Regions from separate parts of the Caloramator sp. CAR-1 genome, predicted to be linked through region 1. Evidence: riboswitches for the same ligand, from Rfam matches in the RefSeq annotation. Region 1 holds a riboswitch; the other holds the start of a gene.

Region 1 (11,938 bases):
ATCCAAAAGGATTATATCCGACTTAAAATTTTCCACTGCATAGGAGGCAGCCTCAAGCTCTAGCCTTGACATTCTTGATCTTCTTCTTTGTTCGTCTTTAAGTTGGCCGTCCTCATCTTCAAATAAAGGGGCATAAACATCCTGAAGAAAATAACTTTCATTTAATGTGGATTTTGCAAGGGCTTGGACTATCGATATGTAATGGGGATAAAGTCCACCAAAGTTATTTATAGAACCATCAACACCTATTATTCCAAAACCTTTAGTTACTTTCTTTATATCTTCATCCGACAATCTTTTTAACTTAAACTTATTGCTAAAATCATTTATAATGGATTCAACTTCCCTCTTGCTTACCCTTTCAACTTGTCCTTTTAGCCTTTCATTTATCTCTGAAAGTTTTACTTTAAAGCCTTCAAACATAATACCACCTCAATATAATTATACCAAAACTAAAATTTTAAAAAATGTTAAGTTATTCCTATTTTGTTCAAAAAATAACTTTTAATTTTTAGTAAAAATTTCTTTTACTCTATTGACTAATAATGGGAATGCTGTTATTATTTAATTAGAAAGTGTCGAATATTGTTGATAGGAGGAGAAAAAATGAAGTCAACAGGTGTTGTAAGAAAAGTAGACGAGCTTGGTAGAATAGTTATTCCAATCGAACTTAGAAGAACATTAGAAATAGGAGAAAAGGACGCCCTTGAAATCTATGTAGATGGAGAACATATTATATTAAAGAAATATCAACCAGCTTGCATCTTCTGCGGAGACGCAAGGGATGTTATAAACTACAAGGGCAAAAACATTTGCAAAAATTGTTTAGAAGAATTAAAAGCAGACAAGTAATCCCCTTTTATTTGGCATGCAGCAAGCCCCCCAAATATGCTGCATGCCTTTTTGATTATAAGTCAAGGACCCTTCTGTAAACCTCCGACTTTGATAATCCCCTCTCCTTTGCCACCCTTTTTATTGCATCCATTTTAGAAAGTCCATCCTCCATATATAATTTAACCTGCTCTTCTATGGATATTTCCTTTAAACTTTCCTCTTGCCTTTTTTTAGCCTCTTCCTTTGAAAGCCCTTCCATTACAAGAACAAATTCTCCTAAAGGCTTTTTTTCTTTAAATATTTCAATGGCCTCACTTAAAGTGCATCTTATTATTTCTTCATATTTTTTAGTAAGTTCCCTGCAAAGGGCGATCCTTCTATCTCCAAAGGTTTTATAAAGATCCTCCAAAGTCCTTATTAATTTATGGGGTGCTTCATAAAAAATTATAGTCCTCTCCTCGTTTAAAAGAGCATTAAGTCTTTCTTTTCTCCCCTTTTTATCTACCGGCAAAAAGCCCTCAAATACAAATCTTGATGTATTAAGTCCAGACACCACAAGACCATAAACAAAGGCAGTTGGCCCAGGAATTAAGGAAACCTTTATATCCTTTTCAATGGCCATTTTGACAAGGGCCTCACCTGGATCAGATACTCCAGGCGTTCCTGCATCCGTAACAAGGGCCATATTTTCGCCTTCAAGAACTCTTTTTATAATCTTTTCTCCGCTTTCGTATTTGTTGTGTTCATGATAGCTTATAAGGGGCTTTTTTATGCCAAAATGGTTAAGCAGTTTCAGGGTCTGCCTTGTATCCTCCGCTGCTATAAAATCAACTTCCTTTAAAACTTCAAGAGCCCTTAGTGTAATATCGCCTAAATTCCCAATAGGAGTTGCAACAAGATAAATCTCCCCCGACATCTTTCGACCTCCTTTTTAAGTGCCTGGCACTTAAGATTTAAGATTTTATCCCGTAAATCTTTAAAATTTCTTCGGTGTAGTTTCCTTTATCATCATATACGTATAAGGGTGCCTCGATCTTTAAAAAATCTCCACCAGCTTTAACTGCTTCAATTAAAACCATCGTTGGTGGTTTGTTAAAACTTGGATGAACAAACCTTATCCTCTTTGGAGTAAACTTATTATTATGAAGGCTTAATATTATGTCCTTTAGCCTCTCAGGGCGGTGAATCATATAAAGTCTTCCATATCCCTTTAAAAGTCTTGATGCAGAAAAAATAACCTCATCAAGATTTACAAGTATCTCATGGCGGGATATCGCCTTTTTATCCTCCGGATTTGTAAGACCTGTTGATGATTTTTTATAAGGAGGATTTGTAACAACAACATCAAAGGAATTAACCCCAAGTGCATTAAAGCAGTCCTTAATATCCCCTTCAAATATTTCTATTTTATCTGAAAGATTATTTAACTCAACGCTTCTTCTTGCCATATCGGCAACTTCCCTTTGAATTTCAACCCCTATTATTTTGCTAGGCTTATATTTCCCATGCATTAAAAGAGGGATAATCCCTGTTCCTGTTCCAAGATCAACAACCCTCTCCTTATGCCTTGCCTTTGCAAAATCCGATAAAAGAACCGCATCTATACCAAAGCAGAACCAACTAGGGTTTTGAATTATCTTTAGGCCCTCAAGCTGTAAATCATCTATTCTTTCTCCATCCTTTAACATTCTATCACCTCAAGTGCCTGCCTCTTGACATTTTGACTTTTTGACATTTTCAAATTTTTCCATTAACTTAAATAACTTAATAATATTTTTTTAACATAAAAAGCCCCACCTGTAAAGTGGAGCCTAATTTTACTTATTCAATGTAGAATCTATTAAATCTTTTAGCGTTCCCTCATCCATGTATCCAACATGCTGGTTTATTATTTCAAAGTTTCTGTCGATTATAAAGGTGGTTGGAATACCTCGAACGCCATAGATATTAGCAACATTCCCATCAAAGTCCATAAGGGGAACTATGTTATAGGAATTAGCCTTTAAAAAGCTCTCTACTGTTTTGTTATCCTCTCCAATATCCACAAAAACAAACTCAACATCCTTACCCTTATATTCATCCACCATCTTTACAAACCCGGGAAGTTCTGCTTTGCATGGCGGGCACCATGTTGCAAAGAAGTTTAAAACTATTACCTTCCCCTTATAATCAGAGAGCTTTATAGTTTTGCCATTAAGGTTTTCAAGGGAAAAATCTGAGGCAAAGTTTCCCTCAGTTTTTATTGTATCTTCATTTGTAATGGTATTGTCTTCAGTCTGTTTTTGTGGTTTATATAGCTTAAAGCTAATTCCAATAGCAACTATAAGAATGATTATTATACTAATGAGAATGGTCTTTCTATTCATAATCACAACCTCCATAGAAAACTCGATAATCTTTCAAAGTATCCCGTAAAGAGCATAATGCCTGTTGTTATCATTATTATCCCCGCAACTATTTTAACATATTTTACTTTTTTCATTAATACACCAGTTTTTATATTAAACCTTTGAATTAAATAGGCCATAATTATAAAGGGAACTGCAATTCCTAAAGAATAAACTAAAAGCAAAACCATACCATATATAAGCGAACTTTTGCTGGCAGCAATGGCAAGGACTGATGCCAAAATTGGTCCTATACAGGGTGTCCATCCAAAGGCAAGACCCACGCCCAGCAAAAATCCCTTTAAAAATCCCTCTCCTTTAAAATTAAACTCAAATTTTCTTTCCATCATCAAAAAACTTGACTTAATTATATCTAGGTAAAAAAGTCCCATTATAATTATTAAAATTCCTAAGGTTTTATTAAATGCTTCCCTATGGGATAATAAAAATTTACCTATACCACTTGCAGTGGCGCCTAAAAGGACAAAAATTACAGTAAAACCTAATATAAAGGAGAAAGAATTTCTAAGTATCCTTCTTTCCTTAGCCTCCCCCGAAAGATAGGCAAGATATACAGGAAGCAAAGGCAAAAAACATGGGGATAAAAATGAAGCAACACCTTCTAAAAATACTATTCCAAATGTTATATCTCGCATTGTATTCCTCCTTCCCCCGGTGGGGTATATAAATATTGTAAAATAATTTTGTTAATTTTACAACCCCCTATTCCAAATATTATCTATTCTTATTTTGTTTAATTTATTGTATAATAAAATTAGACTGACATGGGCATATAATATAGCTTATATTAAAATATTGTATATAAAAATTAAGTGCCTATCACCTAAAGGAGGATTTTTATGAAAAAGGTCGCAATAGTATTCAACGGTGGAACCATATCTATGAAGGTTGACCCAAGGATAAAGGCAGCTGTCCCAACCCTTTCGGCAGAAGAAATCCTTGCTATGGTAACTGGAATTGAAGGTTATGCAGAGATTGAGCCCCATACCTTTTCAAATCTTCCAGGTCCCCATATGACTCCCGAAAAGATGCTTGAGCTTTCAAAGTTTATAAAAAATCTTTTAGATAGGGAGGATATTACAGGTGTTGTAGTAACCCATGGGACGGATTCACTAGAAGAGACAGCATACTTTTTAGATCTTACCTTAAACTCTGAAAAACCTGTTATTGTAACTGGTGCCATGAGAAATAGCTCTGAGCTTGGATACGATGGGCCACATAATCTTGCAGCCTCCATTTGCACGGCTATATCAGAGGAAGCTAAAGGAAGAGGAGTTTTAGTATGCTTTAACAGCGAGCTACTATTAGCAAGCGAAGTTACAAAGGCAAATTCCATGAGTTTAAACGCATTCCAATCACCAAATTTAGGACCAATAGGAATCGTAGACAGCAATAAAGTAATATTTTATAGAAATACAAAGAAAAGCCAATATATCGATATTGAAAATGTAAATGCAAAGGTTGAACTTATAAAGGCAGTAACAGGAATGGACTCCTCCTACATCGATTATTGTATTGAAAGGGGAATTGATGGGCTTGTAATAGAAGGCATGGGAAGGGGTAACGTCCCCCCACTAATGGTTGATGGAATAAAAAGAGCAATAGATAGAAACATCCCCGTAGTCGTAGTATCAAGGTGCTTCCAGGGAAGGGTTTTAGATTCTTATGGATATGTAGGTGGTGGAAAAAATTTAAGAAACATCGGAGTAATATTCGGTGATAACCTTCCCGGGCAAAAGGCACGAATTAAGCTAATAGTTGCACTTTCTAAAACTAGAAATTTAGAGGAAATTAAAAAAATATTTGAAATGGAACTTTATTAGGCTGTTTACAATTAAACAGCCTTTTTTATTTCCATTTTCTTCATGAATAGAAATATTCTATATCTTGCATAGAAAAAACGAATAACAAATCAAGAAATTCTTGTAAATTCAGAGCTTGTCCGTATTGTTAAAGTTATAACAATTTTTAGAATTTTATAAATTTTGAATTATTTTTATTGATATTATTCATTCCATATGTTAAAATTTTAATATCAAACTAAAGTAAAGAGGGGGTTTTTGAATGAATCTAGCACAATTTGTCGACTTCCTAAACGGTCTTGTATGGAGTAAGGCACTTATCTATCTTTGTCTTCTAGTTGGACTTTACTTCTCACTCAGAATGAGATTCTTCCAGGTAAGACATATCAAAGACATGGTTAAGTATCTTCTTGGCGGTCAAGACTCCGAAAGAGGTGTAACTTCCTTCCAAGCCTTTGCAATGGCAGTTGCAGGACGTGTTGGGACAGGTAATATAGCCGGTGTTGCAACGGCAATTGCAATGGGTGGTCCTGGTGCAGTTTTCTGGATGTGGGCTATCGCCTTCCTCGGTGCAGGTTCAGCTTACGTTGAATCGGTTCTTGCACAGATTTATAAGGAAGAAAGAGACGGACAATACAGAGGAGGCCCTGCATATTATATTGAAAAGGGACTTAAGATGAAATGGTATGCAGTTTTATTTGCTGCATCAACGGTTATAGCCTGTGGTCTATTACTGCCAGGTGTCCAAGCTTATAACATCGGTGAAAGTATAAATAACGCCTTTGGTATTAAGCCATATATAACTGGTATTGTTGTAATTACTCTTCTTGGACTTATTATATTCGGTGGTGTAAAGAGAATCGGTAAAGCTGCAGAAGTTATAGTTCCATTTATGGCTATTGGTTATATAATAGTTTCATTAATTATTGTAATCGTAAACATCAATCAGCTTCCAAGCGTTTTAGCTTTAATATTCAAAAATGCCTTTGGTCTTGATGCTGCCTTTGGTGGTCTTTTGGGTTCAGCTATATCTTGGGGAGTAAAAAGAGGTGTATACTCCAACGAAGCAGGTCAAGGAACAGGCCCTATGGCAGCTGCAGCTGCAGAAGTTTCACACCCTGCAAAACAAGGTTTAGTTCAAGCATTTTCAGTTTATGTTGATACCTTATTCGTATGTTCAGCAACTGCATTTATGATCCTTATAACTGGAAAATACAACGTTCATAAGCCAGGTGGCGGTTTCTTCGTTGAAAACTTACCAGGTGTTCAATACGGACCTGCCTTTACTCAAAAGGCCGTTGAGACTCTCTTCCCATCCTTTGGTGCAGCATTTGTTGCAATTGCTCTATTCTTCTTTGCCTTCACAACACTTATGGCATACTACTACTATTCAGAAACAAGCCTTGCATACCTTATAAACGATGAAAAGCTTAGAAAAACTTTGATCAATGTATTAAGAGTAGTTCTTTTAGCATCAGCCTTCTATGGAACTATAAGAACAGCATCCTTTGCTTGGGCCCTTGGTGACCTTGGTGTTGGTATAATGGCTTGGCTCAACATCATTGCAATAATAATACTCCAAAAGCCAGCCCTTGCAACATTAAAGGATTATGAAGAACAAAAGGCAAAGGGGCTTGATCCAGTATTTGAACCTGAAAAATGGGGCATTGAAGGTGCTGATATTTGGAAGGATATAAAGAAAAAATATGTAAAATAAAGGGTGAGTCCATCACCCTTTATTTTTATTCTTTTTTTGGTATAATTAACTTAAGGGGTGAGTTGCATGGGCGATAAAGCCAGAATTTACGAATACGTATCCTATGAAGAATTTGAAAAAATACAAAATGAGAATCCAAATAAATTGGAATATGATAATGGTTATATATATCTTATGACTCCTGTTCACCCTAATCATGATAGAGTAAAAAATAAAATTGCAAGTGAACTAATAAAATTTTTAGGATTTGAATCCTGCGATGTTTTTACAAGCGACGTTGCAGTTGTATTCGAAAGTAACGAAGAAAAATATGAATTTCAACCCGATGTCATGGTTTGTTGTGACGACAAATTTCAAGGTTCAAAATACAAGGGAATACCAAAATTAATAATAGAGATTCTATCCTATGCCACTGAATACAGAGACAAAGGCCTAAAGTTGAAGATATATGAAAAATTCAACGTTCCTGAATATTGGATAGTCGACATAAGGGAAGAGCAAATTATAGTTTATAGCACAAATACAAACGGAAAATATTTATCTTCAAATATTTATACAAAAAATATGATTGTTAAATCATCATTAGGAATTAATATAAATGTTAACGATATATTCAGCGTTATAAAATAAACTGTTTTCTGGCACTATATATTGATATCATCAATATATAGTGCTATTTTTATTGCCTTTTATAAAATAGCTAATATTTGTTAATAATAAAAAATATGTAGGAAAGGAGCTGATGAAGATGGATGGATTTTTCAAAAAAGTAGGGGATGAGATTTGGTTTGAAGAAGTAGACAGGGATAGCTTAAAGATTTCCTACAAAGTCAAAGATATACTTTACTCTAAAAGATCAAAATTCCAAGACATATATATAGTTAACTCCTATGATTTTGGTAAAATGCTTGTAATAGATGGCGTGGTTCAGACAACCGAAAGGGATGGCTTCATATACAACGAAATGATCTCCCATGTTCCCCTTAGCATGCATGAAAATCCAAAAAATGTTCTTATAATAGGGGGAGGCGACTTAGGGGCAGCCTTTGAGGCGACTAAATATCCTGTTGAAAGAATTGATGTTGTTGAAATAGATGAAGATGTTGTAAAAGCATCCTTAGAATATCTCAAGGAAATTTCAAAGGATTTAAAGGATGAAAGAGTTAACTTTATATTTGAAGACGGTGCAAAGTTTGTAAGGGAAAAGGAAAATGAATATGACATAATAATCGTAGACTCATCGGACCCAATTGGCCCTGCTGAAGTTTTATTTAGCGAAAATTTTTATAGGGATGTTTACAATGCCCTCAAGGAAGATGGAATAATGGCCTGCCAAAGCGAATCTCCTATTTTGTATCCTGATATTTTTAGGGCAACATATAAAAAATTAAAAAACATATTCCCTATAGTTAAAATCTCCATCGCAACAGTTCCAACTTATCCCGGAGGATTTTGGAGCTTTACGATCGGTTCAAAAAAATATGATAAGATAAATAAAGTTAATGATATAGATACAAAATATGTCTCAAAAGAAATATTAGAATCCTCCTTTAATATTCCAAAATTTGTTCAGAATATCATAAAATAAAACGGTGCCTGGCACCGTTTTTAAAATTTTGCTAAAATTTTGTTATTGACTATTCACCTCTTTTCATAGATAATTAACTTATCAATATTTATGCATCAAATGTATAAAGGGGGGTCTTATTATGAGCAATGCTAAAAAATTAGGACTTTGGACTTTGGTTATGCTTACCTTCGTTCCAACCTTTGGATTTGGTAACATAACTACCAACGCTGTTGCACTTGGACCTGCTGCGATTCCATCATGGGTATTGGTATCATTGTTATTCTTCTTCCCATTATCAATTATGATGGCAGAACTTGCATCAGCAAACCAAGATAAGGAAGGCGGAATTTATACTTGGATTGAGAGCGTTCTTGGTCCAAAGTGGGCCTTCATTGGAACATGGTCCTACTTCGTTGCTAATTTATTTTATCTACAAATGGTTTTTGCAAGGATACCAGTTTCAACTTCATGGGCAATATTTGGTGAAAACAGATTCAATGACCAAAACGCATATCTTCTTCCTTACTTGAGCGTTATTCTTGCAATAATACTAACTTATATCGCAACAACAGGAGTTAAGAAGTTCTCAAAGCTTGCTGACTTTGGTGGAAAATTCACTATTGCAGCAACAGTAGTATTTATTCTCTTTGCCTTTGTTGGGCTTTTGGTTGGTAAACCCTCAGCAACTCAATTTACAGTTGAAAACACCATTCCAAAGTTTGATACAGGCTATTTTGCAACCTTCTCATGGCTTCTTTTTGCTGTTGCCGGTGCTGAAGTTGCAGGAACTTATATTAAAGACGTTGATAATCCAAAGAAGACATTCCCAAAGGCAGTTATCATCGCAACTGTTCTTATAGCTTTAGCTTACGTTATAGGTTCTGTTGCTGTATGCCTTGTTATATCACCTGAAGCTCTTCAAGAGGCTAACCTTAAGAACGCAGGTTATGTGGTATATCAGACACTTGCACAAAACTTTGGAATAAACGGCAAGATTGTAGTTCAAATATATGCAGCTATCCTTACTATAACATCTATCGCTGCATATATTGTATGGATTGAATCACCAATTAGGGCTATGTTTGCTGAAGTTCCAGAGGGAACCTTCCCAAAATTCTTAACTGAAAAGGATGAAAACGGAACATTAAAGAAGGCTCTTTGGGCTCAATGTGCCCTTGTTATCATAATGATTATAGTCCCACTATTAGGACTTGACTCAATCGATGCCTTCTTTAGAATATTAACTGACCTTTCATCGTTATCGCTTGTTGTTCCTTATATAGTTTTAATTGCAGCGTATATAGTATTTAGATTAAAAGGTAAAGAAGCTCCATTTACATTCTTTAAGTCCAACACAACGGCTATGATTTTCTCATGGATAGCTCTTATCTTAAGCATTGCAGGATTCTTCGGTGCAGGACTTGACTATGTAATGGGATCAGAAACTACAAAGGAAGCTGCAATCCTAATCTTTAAGACCTATGGTGGTCCTGTAATCCTAATAATTTTAGGATATGTATTAGTATTCTTTACAAGACTTGCTAATAAAAACGCTTCAAAAACTCAATCTATGTAATAAAAACTCCTCTAGGTGTCCTAGAGGAGTTTTTTAGCTTACGGCTTGCTGCTTTATCTTTTCTATGGCATTTTTAAATTGAGGAACTAAGGATATTAAAAGGCAAAGTAAAAGATCCGGCCCTAAATAACTTATGTTATAAACAATTGAATACCATAGCGGGTTCATCCCCTCCGGTGCATAGCTTGCAAAGAAAATAGCCCCAGATATTATATGAAAAATCATCCTTGAAATTCCACCTATTATTAAAGCTATGCTAAAGTTTTTTCTATAAAGTCCTGCAAGCCCAAGGGCAGCAAAGGCAAGGGGATAATCTACTATAACCTGTGCCCAATGAACTATATACTGGTCTTGAATAAACTGCAATATTCCATAGGCAGCACCAGCAATAAGTCCATCCTTATAGCCAAAAATATAAGCAAAAAGCATTATTGGAATCATGCTGCCTAGGGTTATTGTCCCTCCCTGGGGCATCTGCAGAAATTTAATATAGGATAAAACAAAGGACATGGCAATTAAAAGGCTTGCATAGGTAAGTTTCTTTGCCGACATCTTTTCCTTGGATCTTGACATAGCTAGTCCAATACCTACCAAGATAATAATTAAAACCCAAGAAGTCAATGTTATTTTTGAAATGCTTTTAAAGATGTTTAAAAATTGCATAAAAAAACCTCCTTTTAGCCGACGCAAAAGGAGTTAGGCTTCGCTTCCCTTCGCTGGCATTACCCAGTTCAGGTTCTAAGGGTCGAAGGCTATGCCTTCCTCTCAGCACGTGGCTCCCCTAGCGATCGGCAAATTTTTATTCAGTTAATTATATGATACACTTTAAAATTATATACGTCAATCATTCTTTGTCATAAAAATCTAGAAAGGAATACTTTTGTCCTCCCTTTTGCCAACCTATTATGCTATCTAGATTTACGTTTTGAGCTGCCTTAAATATCGACTTTTCAACGTCTTCAAAGTCCTTTTTAAGGTTATTTATAAGCTCTTTAATTTCATATCTCTTATTTCCTATTTTCTTAGCAGCCACCATGCAGGCACAATTTAAAGGCCATATTCCTGCGTATTTTGTAAACTGCTCTATATAACGCTCTTCAATATAATACATAGGCCTTATAAGTTCCATCCCTTCAAAGTTTTGTGCCTTTAATTTAGGCATCATGGTTTTAAAATTCCCTGAGTATAAAACGTTTAAAAGGATTGTTTCAATAACATCATTATAATGGTGACCTAAGGCAAGCTTGTTACACCCAATCTCCTTGGCCTTATTATATAAAGCTCCCCTTCTCATCCTTGCACACATGTAACAAGGATAGTCCTTGGCAATTCTGTCTACAACTTCAAATATCTTCCCATCGAATATGTGGGCAGGAATGTTTAAATAATTTAAATTATCTATAAGAAGCTTTTTAATATCGGGATGGTATCCTGGGTCCATAACTATAAACTCAACTTCAAACTTTGCCTTTGAATGGTTTTTAAATTCCTGAAAGAGCTTTGCCATAAGAAGGCTATCTTTACCCCCTGATATCGCAACCGCAACCTTATCTCCATCCTTTATAAGTTGAAAATCCTTAATTGCCCTTACAAAGGGTGAATAGATTTTGTGCCTAAATTTTGTTATTATGGCCCTTTCTATTTCGGCTAAGGGTTTTCTTTCTGATTCTGGAATTAAAACAGGGCAATTGCTCTGAATGCTATTCATATAATCACCTCAACTACTTCGTATCTATCTTTAGCTTTTCCTTCTAGGCATTCTTTTATATATTATATTACATTATATCCTCCTTTCAAATATATTTTTGTGATATACTTCGATAGTGTCAAGATATTGTAGGTTAATTTTTATAGACAACCCCTTAAATTAGCTAGTTTCAAGGCGTTTGTTAAATTTAAAAAACTTAAATTATATTTTCATATTTTATTGATTTTAATATCCTGTAAATTGGCGTTACTTTCCCTATGTTCAATATCGTTATATTATTCATAACTTCACGTGAAGATTTATTTATCTTTCTTATCGCTTCT
Region 2 (6,473 bases), on a different contig from region 1:
CTTTATTTCAGGTTCTGTGTTTATAAGGTCTATTACCCTTTCTGCTGCTGCTTGGGCTGAGATTAGCTCTGCCGTAACCCTTGCAAGTTCCCTTACAGGCTCGAAAAATTGAATTGAGTAGGATATAAAGGCTGCAAGGGTTCCAAAGCTTATCAAATTCATATAGGTATATTTTCCACCTACAACAAGTATTACTGCTGTTGATATGCTTCCAAGGCTTATTACAATAGGCATATAAATAGAGGAAAGAATAGCAGCCTTTATTGCAGCGTTTTTCATTTCGGATGTTTCAAGCCTAAATTCGCTAATATGCATATTCTCTGTTGAGAGTATCTTCGACGTTTTAGCTCCCATTATTGCCTCATTAAAAGAGCCTGTTATTTGGGAGTTTAGTTTTCTTACTATCCTATATTGCTTTAATATTCTTTTTTGAAAGTATATGCTAATTACAAACAACACAGGTATTGCAAGTATTATAAAAAGGGCAAGTTTAATATTTAAGGTTAAAAGATAAATTAATATAAACGTCATTATGGATACTCCCCAAACCATGTCGACTATTCCCCAGGCAAGGGTATCACCAAGCTTTGAAACGTCGGAGGTCAACCTTGACATTAGATATCCCGTCTGGGTGTTATCGAAAAAGGAAAAAGACAGTGTTTGCAGCTTTTCAAAGGCAGATTTTCTAATGTCGTGGCAAAGGCCCATATCTACCTTTCCTGCAATTGCTATTAAAAGATATACGTTAATGGTTTGGAAAATAATTAAGATTGAATAAAAAAGTATGAATTTATAAAAACCTTTATAGGTTCCCTTTATTACGAAGTTATCTATTGCGTATTTAGAAAGATAAGGGAATGTGGCATCGATTGCCCCTACAAATACCATTATCATGATAAGAGAAAATATTTCTTTTTTATATGGTTTTAAAAAGGATAAATATTTTTTCCAAAGCTTAAGGTCAAAATTGTTTTTATATTCCTTTTCTTTTATTTGAGCCATAATATCACCGCCTTATATTGTCTTTTCAAAGTCCCTTTCTATTAAGGATTGGATTTCCCAAACCCTTTTATAGAGTCCCTCCTCCTTTATAAGCTTTTCGTGGTTTCCTATGTTTGTAACTTTACCCTTATCTAAAACTATTATAATATCAGCATCCTTAACGCTGGTTATTCTGTGGGAGATTATAATCGTCGTTGTATTTTTGCTCCTTTCTTTAAGGGCGTTTCTTATCTTAGCTTCAGTTTCCGTATCAACGGCACTTAAGGAATCATCAAAGACAAGGATTGGATAATCTTTCAAAACTGTTCTTGCAATAGTAATTCTTTGCCTTTGACCGCCTGATAAGGTTATTCCCTTTTCACCAACTAAGGTGTCATATCCATCCTCAAATTCCATTATTGTATCGTGGATGGATGCGATTTGTGATGCTCTATATATTTCTTCAAGCTCTGCATCGGGATTTGTTATTGCTATGTTTTCTTTGATTGTTTTGGAGTATAAAAAGGCATCCTGAGGAACTACTCCGATTTTTTGTCTTATAAATGACTTTGATATATCTTTAAGTTCTATCCCATCTATTTTTATTGAACCTTTTTTGTAGTCGTAAAGCCTCAATAAAAGGGATATTATTGTTGATTTTCCTGAACCTGTGGAGCCAAAGAAGGCTACCGTTTGTCCTGCTTCAATTTTAAAAGAAATATCCTTTAAAACATAATTTTTATCATCAAATCCAAAGGTTACGCTGCTAAATTCGATATTCCCCTTGATTTCAATATCTTTAATTCCTTCATCAAGGTTTTCCCTATCCTGAGTTAGTATTTCGTGTATTCTTGAAAGGGATATGGTCATTTTGCCCATGTCGGAAAGAATTCTTCCCATCTGCCTTACAGGCCAAAGGAGCATTCCTTCATAGCTGACAAAAACGAGCAAGGTTCCTATGGTGATTTTGCCATTTGCAGCAAAGTATGAGCCAATAAGAACCACAAGGGCAGTTTGAATCATACAAAGGCAGTCTGAAAAGGACCAATAGTTTGCAAAAAGCTTTATAAGATTATAGGTAAGGTCCCTGTAGGTTTTGTTTTTTTCTGCAAATTTTTTAATCTCAAACTCTTCCCTTGCAAAGGCCTTTACAACTCTAATTCCTGTTATGTTTTCTTGAATTACCGTTGAAAGTTCAGCCTCTGCCTCATCGCTTCTTTTAAATTGCCTTTGAACCCTTGTAAAAAACCAAAGGGCAAAGGCGAAGATAATAGGAACTATTAATGTCGCAACAAGGGCAAATTTTACATCCAAAGAAAACATTATGATGAGTATAAGGCTAAGAAGTATAACTGTCCTTCCTATTTCAACAAACTGGTTTGCTAAAAAATTTCTTATGGTTTCAACGTCGGAGGTGCATCTTTGTATTATTTCCCCCGATGGATATTTTGAGTAAAATTCATATTTTGCCCTAAGTATTGTTTCGTATAGACTGTCCTTAAACCTCTTTGCTATGTTTTCTGAGGCTTGGCTTGACCATTTCCCTTTAAGATAAAGAAATAATGCGTTAAGTAGGGTAAGTAGTATTACCAAAAGCCCCATAATCCATAGATTTTTTAGAATGTAATCTCTACCACCTAAAGAATCTACTAAGTTTATCATTAGTTTAGATGTCATAGGCTTTGTTCCGATTATCGAGTCAACGGTTAGTTTTATAATAAGGGGAATAAGGACGGAGAATAAAGCCGAAAGACCCGTTGCAATTATTGAGGCAATGTATTTTAGCCTAAAGCCCTTTGAAAAATCAATTAATAGTCGATATTTCCTCATGTCATCACCTTCCTTTAAACATAAAAAGGCCATGGGATAGCACACCCATGGCCTAGATTACTTAATATTTTTTAGGGCAATATACGCGAAGGCATAGGTTGCACTATCTTTTTATTTTTAGTATTAAATTTAATTTTTAAACTTCCTATAAACATTAACATCTGTGCAACCTCCCTTCATAAATATTTCTTTTTATAGTATAAAATAATTTTTAAAAAATTTCAACAATTTTTTGATATAATGCCATAAGTTGCTATGTGTTATAAGAAAATTATGGAAATGTCAAAAAGTCAAAATGTCAAGAGGCAGGCACTTTACATTTTATAATTTTTTGAATTATAATAATTTTAGAAAACTAAATAAAGGACACTGGGGGAGATGGACGAGGCCATCTGAGAGTAAGGTCCGATGAAACCTTAGACCCTTTGAACCTGATCTGGATTATACCAGCGTAGGGAAGTGGGAAAATATGCACTACTCTATTTTGCTGGGTAGTGCTTTTTTGCACTACCTTTACGCTGGGGTAGTGCAATTTTTTTTAAGGAGGGAGATAATGGCATTTTTAAACGATGAAAGGATTAGTTTTAATGGGACGGTTTTAGAACTTTTAAAAAGGGAGGGATATGATGAAAAAAAGGTTGTTGTTTTACTCAATGGTGAGATCTTAAAAAGAGACCTTTGGGATGAGGTTTTCTTGAAGGAAGAGGATTATTTAGAAGTTGTAAGTTTTGTTGGAGGTGGTTAATGTGTCTTTTGTAATTGGTGGAAAAACTATTAATTCAAGGCTTTTTGTAGGGACAGGAAAGCTTCCAAGTTATGAAATGATAAAAGATATAATTAGGGAAGCCCAAATAGATGTTGTTACAGTTGCTGTAAGAAGGGCCCATAGAGGTGGAGAAAGAGAAAACATTTTGGATTATATTCCAAAGGAAACCATAATAATGGTAAATACATCCGGAGCAAGGGATTATAAGGAGGCTGTAAAGATAGCTTTAATCGGTAGGGAACTTACAAATTCTAATTGGATAAAGGTAGAAATAGAGGCTGATACTAAATATCTTTTGCCTGATAATGAAGAAACCATTAAGGCCTGTGAAATATTAGTTAAGGAGGGGTTTAACGTTTTCCCTTATATTTCCCCGGATCTTATAGTTGCTAAAAAACTTGAGGATATTGGAGTTAGTGCAGTAATGCCTCTTGGTTCACCTATTGGAACCAACAAAGGATTGGTGGCAAAGGAGCTTTTAAAGGCTATAATAAATGAAGTAAAAATTCCAGTCATAGTAGATGCAGGAATAGGAAGGCCCTCCCATGCGGCAGAGGCTATGGAACTTGGAGCCGAAGCTTGCCTTATAAACACCGCTATTGCAACAGCAAAGGATCCTATTAAAATGGCAAAGGCCTTTAAGATGGCGATAGATGCAGGAAGGCTAGCTTGTGAAGTAGGAGTTTTAAAGGAAAGGGAATATGCCGATGCATCATCACCTTTAACGGGATTTTTAAGGGGTGTTTAATATGTTTAATTTTGAAGAAATAGCCCGTCTTTATGAAGAAAATAAAAGCAAACCTTCAAGGGAGGAAGCTATTGAAATTTTAAATAAGGAGGATTTATCCGATAAGGACTATATTAAACTTTTAAACTGCGATGCTTTAGATATATTAGAGGTGGCAGCGAGGAAGGCAAAAAGGCTTACAGAAGCTTATTTTGGTAAAAACATATTTTTATATATTCCTCTTTATATCTCAAATTATTGTTCATCTGGTTGTATTTATTGTGGGTATTCATGTTTTAACAAAATAGAGAGAAGAAGGCTCAGCTTAGATGAAGTTGAAGATGAGATGCTGGCTATAAAGAGAAAAGGATTTAACAGCATATTACTTTTAACGGGGGAGGATGATACAAAGGAGGGGTTTGAATATTTAAAATCGGCTATAAAAATTGCAAAAAAACATTTTCCTGAAATTTTCATTGAAACAGGTCCTTTATCCTTTGAAGGATATAAGGAACTTGTAGATGAGGGACTAGTTGGGGTTACTTTATACCAAGAAACCTATGACTTAAATACCTATGAAGCTGTCCATTTAATAGGAAGGAAAAGGAATTTTGTTAAAAGGTTAAATGCCATTGAGGAGGCAATAAGGGCTGGAGTCAAGGAGGTAAATATAGGTTGTCTTTTGGGACTTTCAAATGATTTTAAAAAGGATGTATTTTTAACTGCTATGCATGGCAAGTATCTTTTAAAAAAATATCCTAAAATAGAGCTTTCTATATCCTTCCCTAGGATAAGGCCCTTTGAAGGAATGAATTTTATCTATACAAAGGTTGATGACTTGCAATTTGTAAAATTTATAGTTTATACAAGGCTACTATTAAAGCATGTAGGTATCAATATTTCAACAAGGGAAAGTAAAGAACTGAGGGATAACCTAATAGGCCTTGGTGTTACAAAGATGTCGGCGGAGTCTAAAACCGGCGTTGGTGGATATGTAAAGGATAATCCCTCACCAAAGCAGTTTGAGGTATCTGATGATAGAAAGGTTGAAGAAATCATTATGTCTATAAAATTGAAGGGATATAATGCAGAATTTACAAATTGGGTGATGTTATGACCTTTAGAGAAATTTTATTAAATTATCTTTCTGAAAAAGAGCTTAAAAAAATAGAAAAGACGAAGATAATTGTTATAGGCTGTGGAGGTTTAGGTTCTAATATTGCTAAGTTATTGATTAGAACAGGCTTTTTAAAGTTAACCCTTATCGACTTTGATGAAGTGGAGCTTAAAAACTTAAATAGGCAGGACTTTTATTTAGAACAGGTAGGCAATAAAAAGGTGTATGCATTAAAGGAAAACCTATTAAAGATTAATAAGGATGCTTTAATAGAAACACTATGCCTAAAAATAACAGAAGATAACCTAAATTTATTGAAGCAGGCAGACATAGTCGTAGAGGCCGTTGACAGGGTAGAGTATAAAAGGATGATTTTTGAATATTGTCTTTCAGAAAAAATAAGGGTTGTATGTGCTTCAGGTATTGCAGGGTTTGGGGACGGAGAAGGAATAAAAATAAAAAGGGGTAAAAATTATTCAATAATTGGGGATTTTAGAAAATCTATAAGTGAGTTTAGTCCCCTTTCTCCTAAGGTAACTGCTGTTGCCAGCTTGCAGGCCGATGAGGTTTTAAGGATGGTGATAGGAGATGAAAGCTGAAAAATTAAGGCTTTTAAAGGAATACAATCTTTACTGCATTACAGCAGAGAATTTATCTAGGGGAAGAAGCAACATAGAGGTAGTAGAAAAAATGCTAAAGTCGGGTGTGAAGATAATTCAATATAGAGAAAAGAAAAAGACCCTAAGAGAAAAACTCTTAGAGTGTGAAAAAATAAGGCAAATGACATTAGATTATGGTTGCATATTTATAATAAACGATAATATAGAAATTGCAAAGATGGTTTTAGCCGATGGAGTTCATATAGGTCAGGATGATTATCCATTAGAGAGGGTAAGAGACTTTTTAGGAGAGGAATATATAATTGGCCTTTCCACCCATTCGAGGACTCAGCTTTATGATGCCCACAAAATAGGAGCGGATTATATTGGTGTTGGCCCTATATTTAAAACCTTTACCAAGGAGGATGTGTGCGATCCTGTTGGATTTGAATA

Evidence for each region. A riboswitch is a leader RNA that binds a small molecule or an ion and turns the genes downstream of it on or off. The one in region 1 is predicted to bind thiamine pyrophosphate.
Region 2: linked by a shared signal. The riboswitch ahead of thiS (sulfur carrier protein ThiS) and the one ahead of thiT (energy-coupled thiamine transporter ThiT) in region 1 are both predicted to bind thiamine pyrophosphate.

The regions. Positions count from the first base shown of each region.
Region 1 is NZ_JAUONW010000026.1:30,036-41,973, forward strand. Features, by position in the region: gene Q3V94_RS07935 (DNA double-strand break repair nuclease NurA) at 1-423, opposite strand, end outside; gene Q3V94_RS07940 (AbrB/MazE/SpoVT family DNA-binding domain-containing protein) at 607-852, shown strand; gene rsmI (16S rRNA (cytidine(1402)-2'-O)-methyltransferase) at 908-1,750, opposite strand; gene Q3V94_RS07950 (tRNA1(Val) (adenine(37)-N6)-methyltransferase) at 1,788-2,522, opposite strand; gene Q3V94_RS07955 (TlpA disulfide reductase family protein) at 2,652-3,215, opposite strand; gene Q3V94_RS07960 (cytochrome c biogenesis CcdA family protein) at 3,203-3,877, opposite strand; gene Q3V94_RS07965 (asparaginase) at 4,082-5,065, shown strand; gene Q3V94_RS07970 (sodium:alanine symporter family protein) at 5,307-6,761, shown strand; gene Q3V94_RS07975 (Uma2 family endonuclease) at 6,828-7,391, shown strand; gene speE (polyamine aminopropyltransferase) at 7,504-8,349, shown strand; gene Q3V94_RS07985 (amino acid permease) at 8,471-9,907, shown strand; gene thiT (energy-coupled thiamine transporter ThiT) at 9,941-10,570, opposite strand; TPP riboswitch at 10,599-10,700, opposite strand; gene Q3V94_RS07995 (ATP-binding protein) at 10,752-11,615, opposite strand; partial or broken gene Q3V94_RS08000 (UPF0236 family protein) at 11,812-11,938, opposite strand, start outside.
Region 2 is NZ_JAUONW010000022.1:70,395-76,867, reverse strand. Features, by position in the region: gene Q3V94_RS07040 (ABC transporter ATP-binding protein) at 1-1,002, opposite strand, end outside; gene Q3V94_RS07035 (ABC transporter ATP-binding protein) at 1,015-2,811, opposite strand; TPP riboswitch at 3,173-3,286, shown strand; gene thiS (sulfur carrier protein ThiS) at 3,365-3,556, shown strand; gene Q3V94_RS07025 (thiazole synthase) at 3,549-4,325, shown strand; gene thiH (2-iminoacetate synthase ThiH) at 4,327-5,421, shown strand; gene thiF (sulfur carrier protein ThiS adenylyltransferase ThiF) at 5,418-6,020, shown strand; gene thiE (thiamine phosphate synthase) at 6,010-6,473, shown strand, end outside.